DNA from 3 places in the uncultured Zoogloea sp. genome. Region 3 is predicted to be linked to each of the others. Evidence: predicted binding sites of a transcription regulator. Region 3 holds the regulator's gene; each other region holds the start of a gene.
What was found. Region 3 encodes sigma-54, which starts transcription at its own class of promoters, with help from an activator protein. Its sites were predicted from a motif close to TGGCACGCTTNCTGCTNA; they were not measured.

Region 1: nifH (nitrogenase iron protein) is a predicted target of sigma-54. The motif match lies at 1,756-1,773, and genes of this name have one in related genera.
Region 2: Q0672_RS00070 (PEP-CTERM sorting domain-containing protein) is a predicted target of sigma-54. The motif match lies at 1,729-1,746, and genes of this name have one in related genera.

The regions. Positions count from the first base shown of each region.
Region 1 is NZ_CALAYQ010000175.1:1,955-5,455, reverse strand. It holds gene nifD (nitrogenase molybdenum-iron protein alpha chain) at 1-705, opposite strand, end outside; gene nifH (nitrogenase iron protein) at 793-1,692, opposite strand; gene Q0672_RS19495 (NAD(+)--dinitrogen-reductase ADP-D-ribosyltransferase) at 1,842-2,693, shown strand; gene Q0672_RS19490 (hypothetical protein) at 2,690-3,034, opposite strand; gene Q0672_RS19485 (SIR2 family protein) at 3,264-3,501, shown strand, end outside.
Region 2 is NZ_CALAYQ010000002.1:2,624-6,124, reverse strand. It holds partial or broken gene Q0672_RS00080 (hypothetical protein) at 1-407, opposite strand, end outside; gene Q0672_RS00075 (recombination-associated protein RdgC) at 560-1,468, shown strand; gene Q0672_RS00070 (PEP-CTERM sorting domain-containing protein) at 1,811-2,722, shown strand; gene Q0672_RS00065 (gamma-glutamylcyclotransferase family protein) at 2,768-3,199, opposite strand; gene Q0672_RS00060 (ATP-binding domain-containing protein) at 3,219-3,501, opposite strand, start outside.
Region 3 is NZ_CALAYQ010000024.1:29,195-32,695, reverse strand. It holds gene recA (recombinase RecA) at 1-397, shown strand, start outside; gene recX (recombination regulator RecX) at 426-875, shown strand; gene lptB (LPS export ABC transporter ATP-binding protein) at 862-1,584, shown strand; gene Q0672_RS02380 (RNA polymerase factor sigma-54) at 1,600-3,057, shown strand; gene raiA (ribosome-associated translation inhibitor RaiA) at 3,074-3,397, shown strand.

The DNA.
Region 1 (3,501 bases), on a different contig from region 3:
CCAGGCGTCACCGCCGATGTTGTAGTCGCCGATGATGGCCACGTCGTAGGGCGTGCCTTCGTACGCAGCGCCGTCACGCTTGTCGAGCACCCAGTCACGGATCGCGTCGTTGGCGATGTGGTGGCCGAGGGATTGCGAAACGCCGCGGAAGCCTTCGCAGCGCACCGGTACGACGGGCTTCTCGATGGCGGCGGCCGCCTTCTTGGAGACCGACTCGATGTCGTCGCCGATCAGGCCGATCGGGCATTCGGACTGAACCGAGATGCCGCGGTGCAGCGGGAAGAGCTGTTCGATCTCCTCGATCAGCTTGGCGAGTTTCTTGTCGCCGCCGAAGACGATGTCCTTCTCCTGGAAGTCGGAGGTGAAGTTCATCGTGCCGAAGGAATCAACACCGGTGGTGCCGACGTAGTAGTTGCGGCGACCGGCGCGGGAGTACTGGCCGCAGCCGACGGGGCCGTGGGAGATGTGGATCATGTCCTTGATCGGACCCCACACCACACCCTTGGAACCGGCGTAGGCACAGCCGCGGATGGTCATCACGCCGGGCAGCGACTTGCGGTTCGAGGTGATGCACTTCTTGGACTGCTCGATGGTCTGGTCGTTGACCGCCAGGTGCTTCTTGCGGTCCTTCTGGGCTTTTTCCGGATAAACCTCAAGCACCTCGGCGATGAGGGCATCGGTTTCTTCGCGAGACAGAGTCGTCATTTTTTCCTCCTGACGCCGCCACCAATCTGTAGCCGACGTACTGGTTGAAGTTGGCGGGCGCCGGAGCCCCCGCCGGTCTTGCGATGCTTAGGCGGCGGCAGCGGCGTCGGCGGCCAGCTCGGCAGCGGTCTTGCCGACGATCGACTCGTCTTCCGCTTCCATGATGCCGAACTCCATCAGCAGGTCTTCCAGCTCTTCCATCTCGATCGGGGTCGGGATGACGAAGTTGGTGTTGTTGTTGATCTTCATCGCCAGCTGACGGTATTCGTCGGCCTGCTTGTGCTTCGGGTCGTATTCGATGACGGTCATACGACGGATCTCGGCGTGCTGCACGGCGTTGTCACGGGGCACGAAGTGGATCATGGTGGTGCCGAGGCGGGCGGCCAGGGCCATGATCAGTTCGTCTTCGCGGTCGGTGTTACGGCTGTTGCAGATCAGGCCGGCCAGACGCACGCCACCGGAGTTGGCGTACTTCACGATGCCCTTGGAGATGTTGTTGGCCGCGTACATGGCCATCATTTCGCCGGAGCAGACGATGTAGATTTCCTGAGCCTTGTTCTCGCGGATCGGCATGGCGAAGCCACCGCAGACCACGTCGCCCAGCACGTCGTAGAACACGAAGTCGAGGTCTTCGTCGTAGGCGCCTTCTTCTTCAAGGAAGTTGATGGCGGTGATGACGCCGCGGCCAGCGCAGCCGACGCCGGGTTCCGGGCCACCGGACTCAACGCACTTGACGCCGCCAAAACCGACGGACAGGACGTCCTCGAGCTCGAGATCCTCGACGGAACCGGCTTCGGCAGCCAGGTGCATCACGGTGGTCTGGGCCTTGCTGTGCAGGATCAGACGGGTGGAGTCAGCCTTCGGGTCGCAGCCGACGATCATCACCTTCTTGCCGGATTCGGCCAGCGCGGCGACGAGGTTCTGGGTGGTGGTGGACTTGCCGATCCCGCCCTTGCCGTAGATGGCGCATTGACGCAGTTTTGCCATGGTGTAATCTCCTTGATCTGTCAGTCGATTTGAAAATGAAGCAGTGAGAGTCGCACCTCCACTTCAGCATGTTGCGTGCCAGGTCGGCTGACAGAACCCAAGTGTTTGATACATCAGAAAAAAGTCAAAAAGGCCCGGTTGTGGGTGGAATGTACGGATGCGACAAATCCCCCACGTCTTGTAGGGGTGATGACAAGGCGACACTCCCCCGCGACGCCCGTCTGCCCATCAACCGCTGCAACCTCCCGGCAGTCATCCTCGGCAGCCTCGCCTACCAGCGCCATCCGGCGCCGCTGCTCCTCGACGGCATCGCCGAACTCCACCCCGATCTCTTCCGCCGCCTCGAAGCCGCCTCCGACGCCGATCGTCCGGACGTCTTCCGCGACTACATGACGGTGCGCTTCCGGCTCGAATGGCCGGAGGAAGTGGGCCTCACCGGCCGCAACAATGCGCGGGCTAAGGCCAACTACATCAAGGTGATCCGGGGGTGGAGTTTTGATTCGGACCGCGGGGAAGGGGCCGTCCTGAAGGGCTGGGTCGAATCCCGTTTCGGGCTCACGCCGCGCTACCACCGGGAGGCCCTGCGCGATCCGTCCGGCGACGCCTACCGCCGCTACACCGAGATGCGCGCCCAGGGCCTGTACGGCACCAACGCCCTCGAGGCCCAGCTCGACCTGCTGTACACGTATTGCCAGTTCGAACTGGCGCGGCGCCACGGCACCAGCCGCCACGTCACGCTGTACCGGGGCGTCAATCGGCTGGCCGACCACGAGGTGCTGGAGAAAGGCGCCGGCGGCGAGCACGTGGTGCTGCTCAACAACCTCAACTCCTTCACCTGCAGCCGCGACCGCGCCTGCGAGTTCGGCGACTACATCCTGTCGGTGGAGGTGCCGCTCACCAAGGTGCTCTTCTACTGCGGGCTGCTGCCCGGCGCCCTGCAGGGGGAGGATGAATTCCTGGTGATCGGCGGCGTGTCGTCGGTGGTGCTGTCCACCTTCTAGCGGTCGGCTCGCGGCTGCCGTTCACTCAGCAGCACCAGCTCGCCAATCCCATACAGAAAGGGAAACGGAAACGCCAGCAGCGAATAGCCGATGCAGGTATCGCCGTTGCAGCTGCCCAGCACGTTGATGTTGAGGAAGGCCCACAAAAGCCCCAGCCAGAACGGAAAGGCCCAGTAGAAGAAGCGCGCCGCCCTGCGCCGGCCGGCATCCGACACCCCCAGCCGGCGGCCCAGCGTGCCGCGCAACGCCTGCACCACCCGGATCGGCGCGGCCACGCTGCCCACGAAGAGGGCGAGGGTGATGACGAGCCCGACGGCATGGATGTCTGGAGTGAAGGGCATGACGAGCGGGCTGGGTGGTGGGCGGTGGCGCGATGATCCTCGGCCAGGCGGCCCCTGTCAAAGCGTGCTCGCGCTGGGGTGAGATCGGACAATGCAGAGCCGACAAAGCCGCCTGTCGCAAAGTCGACAATGGCGTTTTTCGTCGGATCAGGGGCCCCGCCGTTGCTGGGTGCGCAAGCGGGCGTGGAAATTGCAGTAAGGGCTGCATACCCCACTTGCGAGCCCAACCATGACACCCGAACTTCGCGCCAAACTGATCGCCGGCATCACCGACGGCAGCATCGTTCCCTATATCGGCCCCGGCGTGCTGGCCGACGTGAAGAACGCCGCCACCGGCGCCCCCATCCCCGCCGACAGCGATTCGCTGATCTACGCCATGAACGACGGCAAGCCCATGGCGCCCAAGCTCATGTACGAGTTCCCCCGCGCGGCGATGAACGTGGAGCTCAAGCGCGGCCGCACGGCCG
Region 2 (3,501 bases), on a different contig from region 3:
CCGATCATCACCAGCCACACGGTGCACAGCATGTAGCCGCCGCCGTAGAAGAAGGTGGCGAAGGTGAACAGCGTGCCCACCGCCATCAAGAGCCACAGCAGCTTGACCACCTGGCGGTGGATGAACGACCACGTCTCGTCCCGCGCGGCCTTCACGCGGCGGGTCAGGTGCCAGTCGGCAAAGCCGGTGCCGCCCAGCGCCGCGGCGAGCAGCAGCAGCCAGGCCACCGCGCGGCTGGCGGTGTCGGGGATCTGCTCGGCGGTGAATACCAGATCGCTCGCCGTGAACAGCCCGGCGCCGGCGAGGCCCCACAGGATCAGGCTGTGGCGCTCCATGCGCAGGTTGCGCTGGCCGCGGGTGAGCATGGACTGGATGCTGTCGAGCTGGCGGGTGATCGGGTCGGCCATGACTTGATATTCCGTACGGTTTTACTCTGTGATTCAGAGTCTATAACTCTGAAATTCAGAGCGTCAACCACTGCAAGGTCACGGCCCCTTCCCGGTCGGCCCTGAGCCGCTACAATGCCGCCTCTTTTCCATCAGCACGGATGTACCCCGCCATGTGGTTCCGCAACCTCCAGATCTACCGTCTCCCCGAAAACTGGGCGCTCACCGCCGACACGCTGCAGGAAAAGCTCGCCGCCCGTCCTTTCCAGCCCTGTGGCAGCCAGGACATGGCGAGCCGCGGCTGGAGCTCGCCCACCAAGGACGACCGCTTCGTGCTGCCGGTGAAGGGCCATTTCCTCATCTCGCTGGCCGTCGAGCAGAAGCTGCTGCCCTCGTCCGTCGTCAATGACGTGGCCGCCGACAAGGCCGAGATGATCGAGGCCCAGCAGGGCTACAAGCCCGGCCGCAAGCAGATGAAGGAGATCAAGGAGGCCGTGCTCCAGGAGCTGCTGCCCCGCGCCTTCACCCGCCGCCGCCGCGTGTTCGCGTGGATCGACCCGGTGGGCGGCTGGCTCATCATCGACGCCTCCAGCCCGGCCCGCGCCGAGGAAGTCCTCGAAGCCCTGCGTGACACCCTGGACGAGCTGCCGGTGAAGATGGTCAAGACCAAACTGTCGCCGGTGTCGGTGATGACCGGCTGGCTGGCCGCCAACGAGGCCAGCGGCAACTTCACCATCGACCTGGACTGCGAGCTGCGCGCCGTCACCGACGAGAAGGCCGCCGTGCGCTACGTGCGCCACGCGCTGGACGGCAAGGACGTGCAGGACCACCTCGCCGCCGGCAAGCTCCCGACGCGCCTCGCGCTCACCTTCGACGACCGGGTGAGCTTTGTGCTGACCGAGAAGATGGAGATCAAGCGGGTCGCCTTCCTCGACATCATCAAGGAGGAAGCCGACAAAAACGCCGAATCCGCCGACATGCAGATGGAGGCCGATTTCGCCCTGATGAGCGGTGAACTGTCCCGCCTGATCCCCGCGCTGCTGGAGGTGCTGGGGGGTGAGGACAAGGAAACGGTGATCTGACCCGCAGCCGGGCAGCCGGCGTCAATCAAAAGTGCCGTCAGGTGTCGGAATTTTTAACACCTGGCGGCATTTTTACGTCCGGCGGCCGCCCGGCGGTGCCCAGAGTGGGTATCTGACGATTTTCTCAAATCGTTGATTTTTATAAATACCCAAACCGGGTTCACGGTTCGGGCGTGTCCCCGAAAAGCCCATGGCTCAACGCTCTTGACCATTTTGGGCAACAAGACCCTCGCGGCAGGACAGGGGCATCTTGTGTTTTTTGGCATGGCTTATGCTTCTGTCTGGATATCGCTCGCCGGAAGGCTGGCGCGCGCATTTCTGACCGCATCGGGAGGGTTTTCCATGTCGAAAAGCACTGAATCTCCGACGTTCGCGGGCGCGCGCCTGCGGCAGCTTGCCGGCGCACTGGGCGTGGCCGGCGCGATGTTTGCCGCGGCGCCGGCCCACGCGCTGCTGGTGAACATGCAGAACTTCAACAGCCTGGCCGACTTCACCCTCAACGGCGTCACCGCCACCATCGACACCGGCGGCGTGGGCGTGGTCGGTCCCAATGTCGGCGACGAGCGGGTGCTGCGCCTCACCAACAACTACGCCCAGTCGGGCAGCGCCTTCCTGACCAACGCCATCTCGCTGGCGTCGGACGCGTCCTTCTCGAGCTACTTCGAGTTCCAGTTCACCAACCAGGGCGGTGGCGGTGCCGACGGCATCGTGTTCACCGTGCAGACCGTGGCCAACACGGCCGGCGGCGGTGGCGGAGGGATCGGCTACGACGGCCTCGCCAACAGCGTGGGCGTCGAGTTCGACAACTGGGACAACGGCCCCTGCGACGGCAACAACGGCAACCACGCCGGCATCAACCTTGCTGGCAGCGTGTGCTCGGTGGCGCGCGCTGACACCCTGCCGGCCCAGCTCGACAGCGGCAGCATCTTCCACGCCTGGGTGGATTACAACGGTGTGACCGACAGCCTCGAGGTGCGTCTGGCCCTCAACGACACCCGCCCGGCGGCCGCGTTGATGAGCTACACCGTCGATCTGGTGTCGGTGCTCGGCACCACCAACGCCTTCGTGGGCTTCACCTCGGGCACCGGCGCGGCGACGGCCGACCACGACATCCGGCGCTGGGTGTTCAACAGCGAATTCGCCCCGGTGGTCGACCCGACCAATCCGGGCGGCGGCAGCGTGCCCGAACCCGGCACCCTGGCCCTGATGCTGAGCGGTCTCGGCTGGTTGGGGGTGCGTCGTTTGCGCGGCTGAGTCAGCCCCGGCTCAACCGTCCGGCGGCCTTGCGGCCGCCGTTTTTCATGGGCGGGTGGATTCGTCGAAGCCCATGAACTGCGCGGTGAAGCGGGCCTTTCCGGTGGCGAGGAAGCGCTGGAAATCCCATTCGCCGGGGCCGAGCCGGCTGGCGAATTCGGGCTTGAAGACGTAGGTCCAGGCGGCGAGCGAGCGGCCGTCGGCGGTGCGCACGCTTACCTGCTCGCGGCTGTATTCGATGCCCTCGAAGTGGTCGAGGCGCGGCCACGCGGATTCGGGCAGATCAAGGTAGAGCACGCCTTCGACCCGCTCGCCAGGGGCGGGCACCATGCCGGGGTATTCCTCGCCGGTCACCGGCGAGCGCCGGAAGCCGTCGAGGGTGGCGGCGACGAAGGGTGCGCGGGCGGCGCACACGGCGCCCATGATGTCCTCGCACATCAGCGAGCCGTAGGTGAAGCAGTGGGTGGGGGACGGCATCGGGGACTCCGGGGAAAGGTCAGGATGCGGGCAGGAGGCGCTCGCGCAGCACCGCGGCGGCGCTGTCGGTGGCCACCAGGATCAGCTTGAGGGTGGCCCGGGTGGCACCCACGAAGAGGCGCCGGATGGCGGCGTCGTCGAGGGTGGTGAAGTCGATCTCGGTGAGGATCACGCAGGGCGCGGCGCGGCCCTTGAAGCGGTGCACCGAGTCGATCAGGACGTCGCCGTCGGTGAGGATCGGGTTGCCCAGCAGGTCGTAGCGTCCGGTGGGCGCCTTGAGCGGGAAGTTGCCCAGCCGGGTG
Region 3 (3,501 bases):
CGCCCTCAAGTTCTACGCCTCGGTGCGGATGGACATCCGCCGCATCGGCACCATCAAGAAGAACGACGAGGTGATCGGCTCCGAAACCAAGGTCAAGGTCGTCAAGAACAAGGTCGCGCCCCCGTTCCGCGAAACCCTGTTCGACATCCTGTACGGCGAAGGCACCTCCCGCGAGGGCGAGATCATCGACCTGGGCGTCCAGCACAAGTTCGTGGACAAGTCCGGCGCCTGGTACGCCTACAACGGCGAGAAGATCGGCCAGGGCAAGGACAACGCCCGCGAATTCCTCAAGAGCAACCCGCACATCGCCCGCGAGATCGAAAACAAGATCCGCGTCGCCGTCGGGCTGCCTGAGATGGCCGTGATCACGCCCGCCGCCCCCGCCGCGGCAGCCTGAACGTCTCCGGCAGGAAACACCGTCGTCCATGGCCACCAGTCTGCATGAGCGGGCCCTGCGCTGCCTGGCCCAGCGGGAGCATTCCCGCGCCGAGCTCGCCCGCAAGCTGGGCACCCTCGGCAGCGAGGAAGAGGTGAGCGCCGAACTCGACCGTCTGGTCGAGCTTGGCCTCCTCTCCGACGCCCGCTTCGCCGATGCCTACGTGCGCGCCAAGGCGGCCCGCTTCGGCGCCTCCCGGCTCAAGAGCGAGCTCGCCCGGCGCGGCGTCGACGCCGAGCAGATCGGCCTGGCCATTGCCGACAACTGTCCGGAAAGTGAATTCGAACGCGCCTGCGACATCCATCGCCGAAAGTTCGCCGCAGCACCGGCAGACGCGCGAGAATGGGCGCGCCAGGCGCGTTTTCTTCAAGGTCGCGGCTTCTCGACCGAAATCATTCGTAGAGTCCTGAAAGAACACCCCGGCGATGAGCCTGCTTAAAGTCAGCAACCTGCGCAAGAAGTACAAGGCCCGCACCGTCGTCCACGACGTCTCCTTCGACGTCGGCAGTGGCGAAGTGGTCGGCCTGCTCGGCCCCAACGGCGCCGGCAAGACGACCTGCTTCTACATGATCGTCGGCCTGGTGGTCGCCGATGGCGGCGAGATCACCCTCGACGACCAGGTGCTGACCCATCGCCCGATCCACCAGCGCGCCCGCCTCGGCCTGTCCTACCTGCCCCAGGAGATGAGCGTCTTCCGCAAGCTCACCGTGGCCGAGAACATTCAGGCCGTGCTCGAACTGCAGAAGCTCAGCAAGGCCGAAATGGCCGAACGCCTCGAACAGCTCCTCGGCGAGCTGGGCATCGAACACCTGCGCGACAACACCGCGATCTCCCTCTCCGGCGGCGAGCGCCGGCGCTGCGAGATCGCCCGCGCCCTCGCCTCCGACCCGCGGCTGATCCTCCTCGACGAGCCCTTCGCTGGCGTCGACCCGATCGCCGTGATCGACATCCAGAAGATCATCCGCTTCCTCAAGGAAAAGGGCATCGGCGTCCTCATCACCGACCACAACGTCCGCGAAACCCTCGGCATCTGCGACCGCGCCTTCATCATCAATGCCGGGGAAGTGCTGGCCAGCGGCCGCCCGGAAGACATCGTCCGGAATGAACAGGTCCGTCAGGTTTACCTCGGCGAGCACTTCCGGCTTTAAGGCATCATTGTTGTCATGAAGCCCAGCCTCCAGCTCAAACTCTCCCAACATCTCGCGCTCACCCCGCAGCTACAGCAGTCCATCAAGCTGCTGCAGCTATCGACCCTCGAGCTCAACCAGGAGATCGAGAAGATCCTCCTCGAGAACCCGATGATCGAGCGGGACGAGCCGGAATCGAACCTCGGCTCCAGCCGTCTCGAAGCCCCCGGCCCGGCCGCCCCCGCCGGCAGCGAGGCCGCCCATGAGCGCGAGCAGGAGCAGGCCCGCGAATCCGACCAGCGCGAGCGCGACACCGACCGGGAGTTCGACTTCGCCGAAGGCGGCGACTGGCAGGGCTCCGGCAGCGGCTCGCGGGACGATGATGACGACAACGATTTCCAGGATCTCCAGGCCACGGTCACCACCCTGCGCGACCACCTGGACGCCCAGATCGCCCTCACCCAGCTGTCCGACCGGGATCGCGCCCTCACCCGCTTCATGATCGAGGCCCTCGACGACGACGGCTACCTCAGCCAGGCCCTCGAAGACCTCCTTCCGCTACTCCCGCCCGAGCTCGAAGTGGATCTGGACGACCTCACGATCGCCCTGCGCCACATCCAGAGCCTCGACCCCTGCGGGATCGGCGCTGCCGACATCGGCGAATGCCTCGGCCTGCAGCTGCGCGCCCTGCCGCCCAGCCGCGAACGCGAGCTGGCGCTGGCCATCGTCGCCGAACACCTCGAACTCCTCGCCGCCCGCGACTACCTCAAGCTCAAGCGCGCCCTGCGCTGCACCGACGACGAGCTGCGCGAAGCCCACGCCCTGATCCTCGACCTCAACCCCCGGCCCGGCGCCCGCTTCGCCCAGTCCGACATCCGCTACGTGGTTCCGGATGTCATCGTCCGCAAGGTCCGCAACACCTGGGTTGTTAACCTCAACCCGGATGCGATGCCCAAGCTGCGCATCAACCAGCTTTATGCCCAGATCCTGCGGGACAACCGCGGCGCCAGTGGCTCCCTGTCCAATCACCTGCAGGAAGCCCGCTGGCTCATCAAGAACGTTCAGCAGCGCTTCGACACCATCCAGCGTGTGTCGCAAGCGATCGTTGACCGGCAGCGTCAGTTCTTCGATTATGGCGATGTGGCGATGCGCCCTCTGACACTGCGTGAAATCGCCGAACAGTTGGAATTGCACGAGTCCACCGTCTCGCGGGTGACCACCCAGAAGTACATGGCCACACCAAGAGGCATTTTCGAGTTCAAACATTTTTTCGGCAGTCACGTCGCCACCGACACCGGTGGGGCGGCTTCCTCGACGGCGATTCGGGCGCTGATTCGCCAGCTGGTAGCCGCGGAAGACAAGAAGAAACCCTTGTCCGACGCCAAGATTGCCGAGTTGTTGGGCCAGCAGGGTATCGTCGTGGCACGCAGGACCATCGCAAAGTGTCGCGAGTCCCTCGATATCCCGCCGGTCAGTCTGCGCAAAACCATCTGACAGAAAGGTAAGAACCATGAACCTCAACATCACGGGGCATCACGTCGAAGTTACGCCGGCCATCCGCGAATACGTCACCTCCAAGCTCGATCGCGTGATCCGTCATTTCGACAACGTCACCAGCGTCGGCGTGATCCTCTCGGTGGAAAAGCTGCGTCAGAAGGCCGAAGTCACCGTTCACGTGCGTGGCAAGGACATCCACGTCGAGAGCGAGGATGCCGACATGTATGCCGCCATCGACGCCCTGACCGACAAGCTCGACCGCCAGGTTCTGAAGTACAAGGACAAGGCCTCCGATCACGGCCATGACTCCCTGAAGCAGCACCTCGCCGAATCCTGATCTTCGGCCCCAAGTAATCCCCTTCTCCCCGGGACCGTTGTGGCTATAATGCGCCCCAACTGACACAACGGCCCCGGCGGCACCCGCCCCCGGATTTTCCAGAT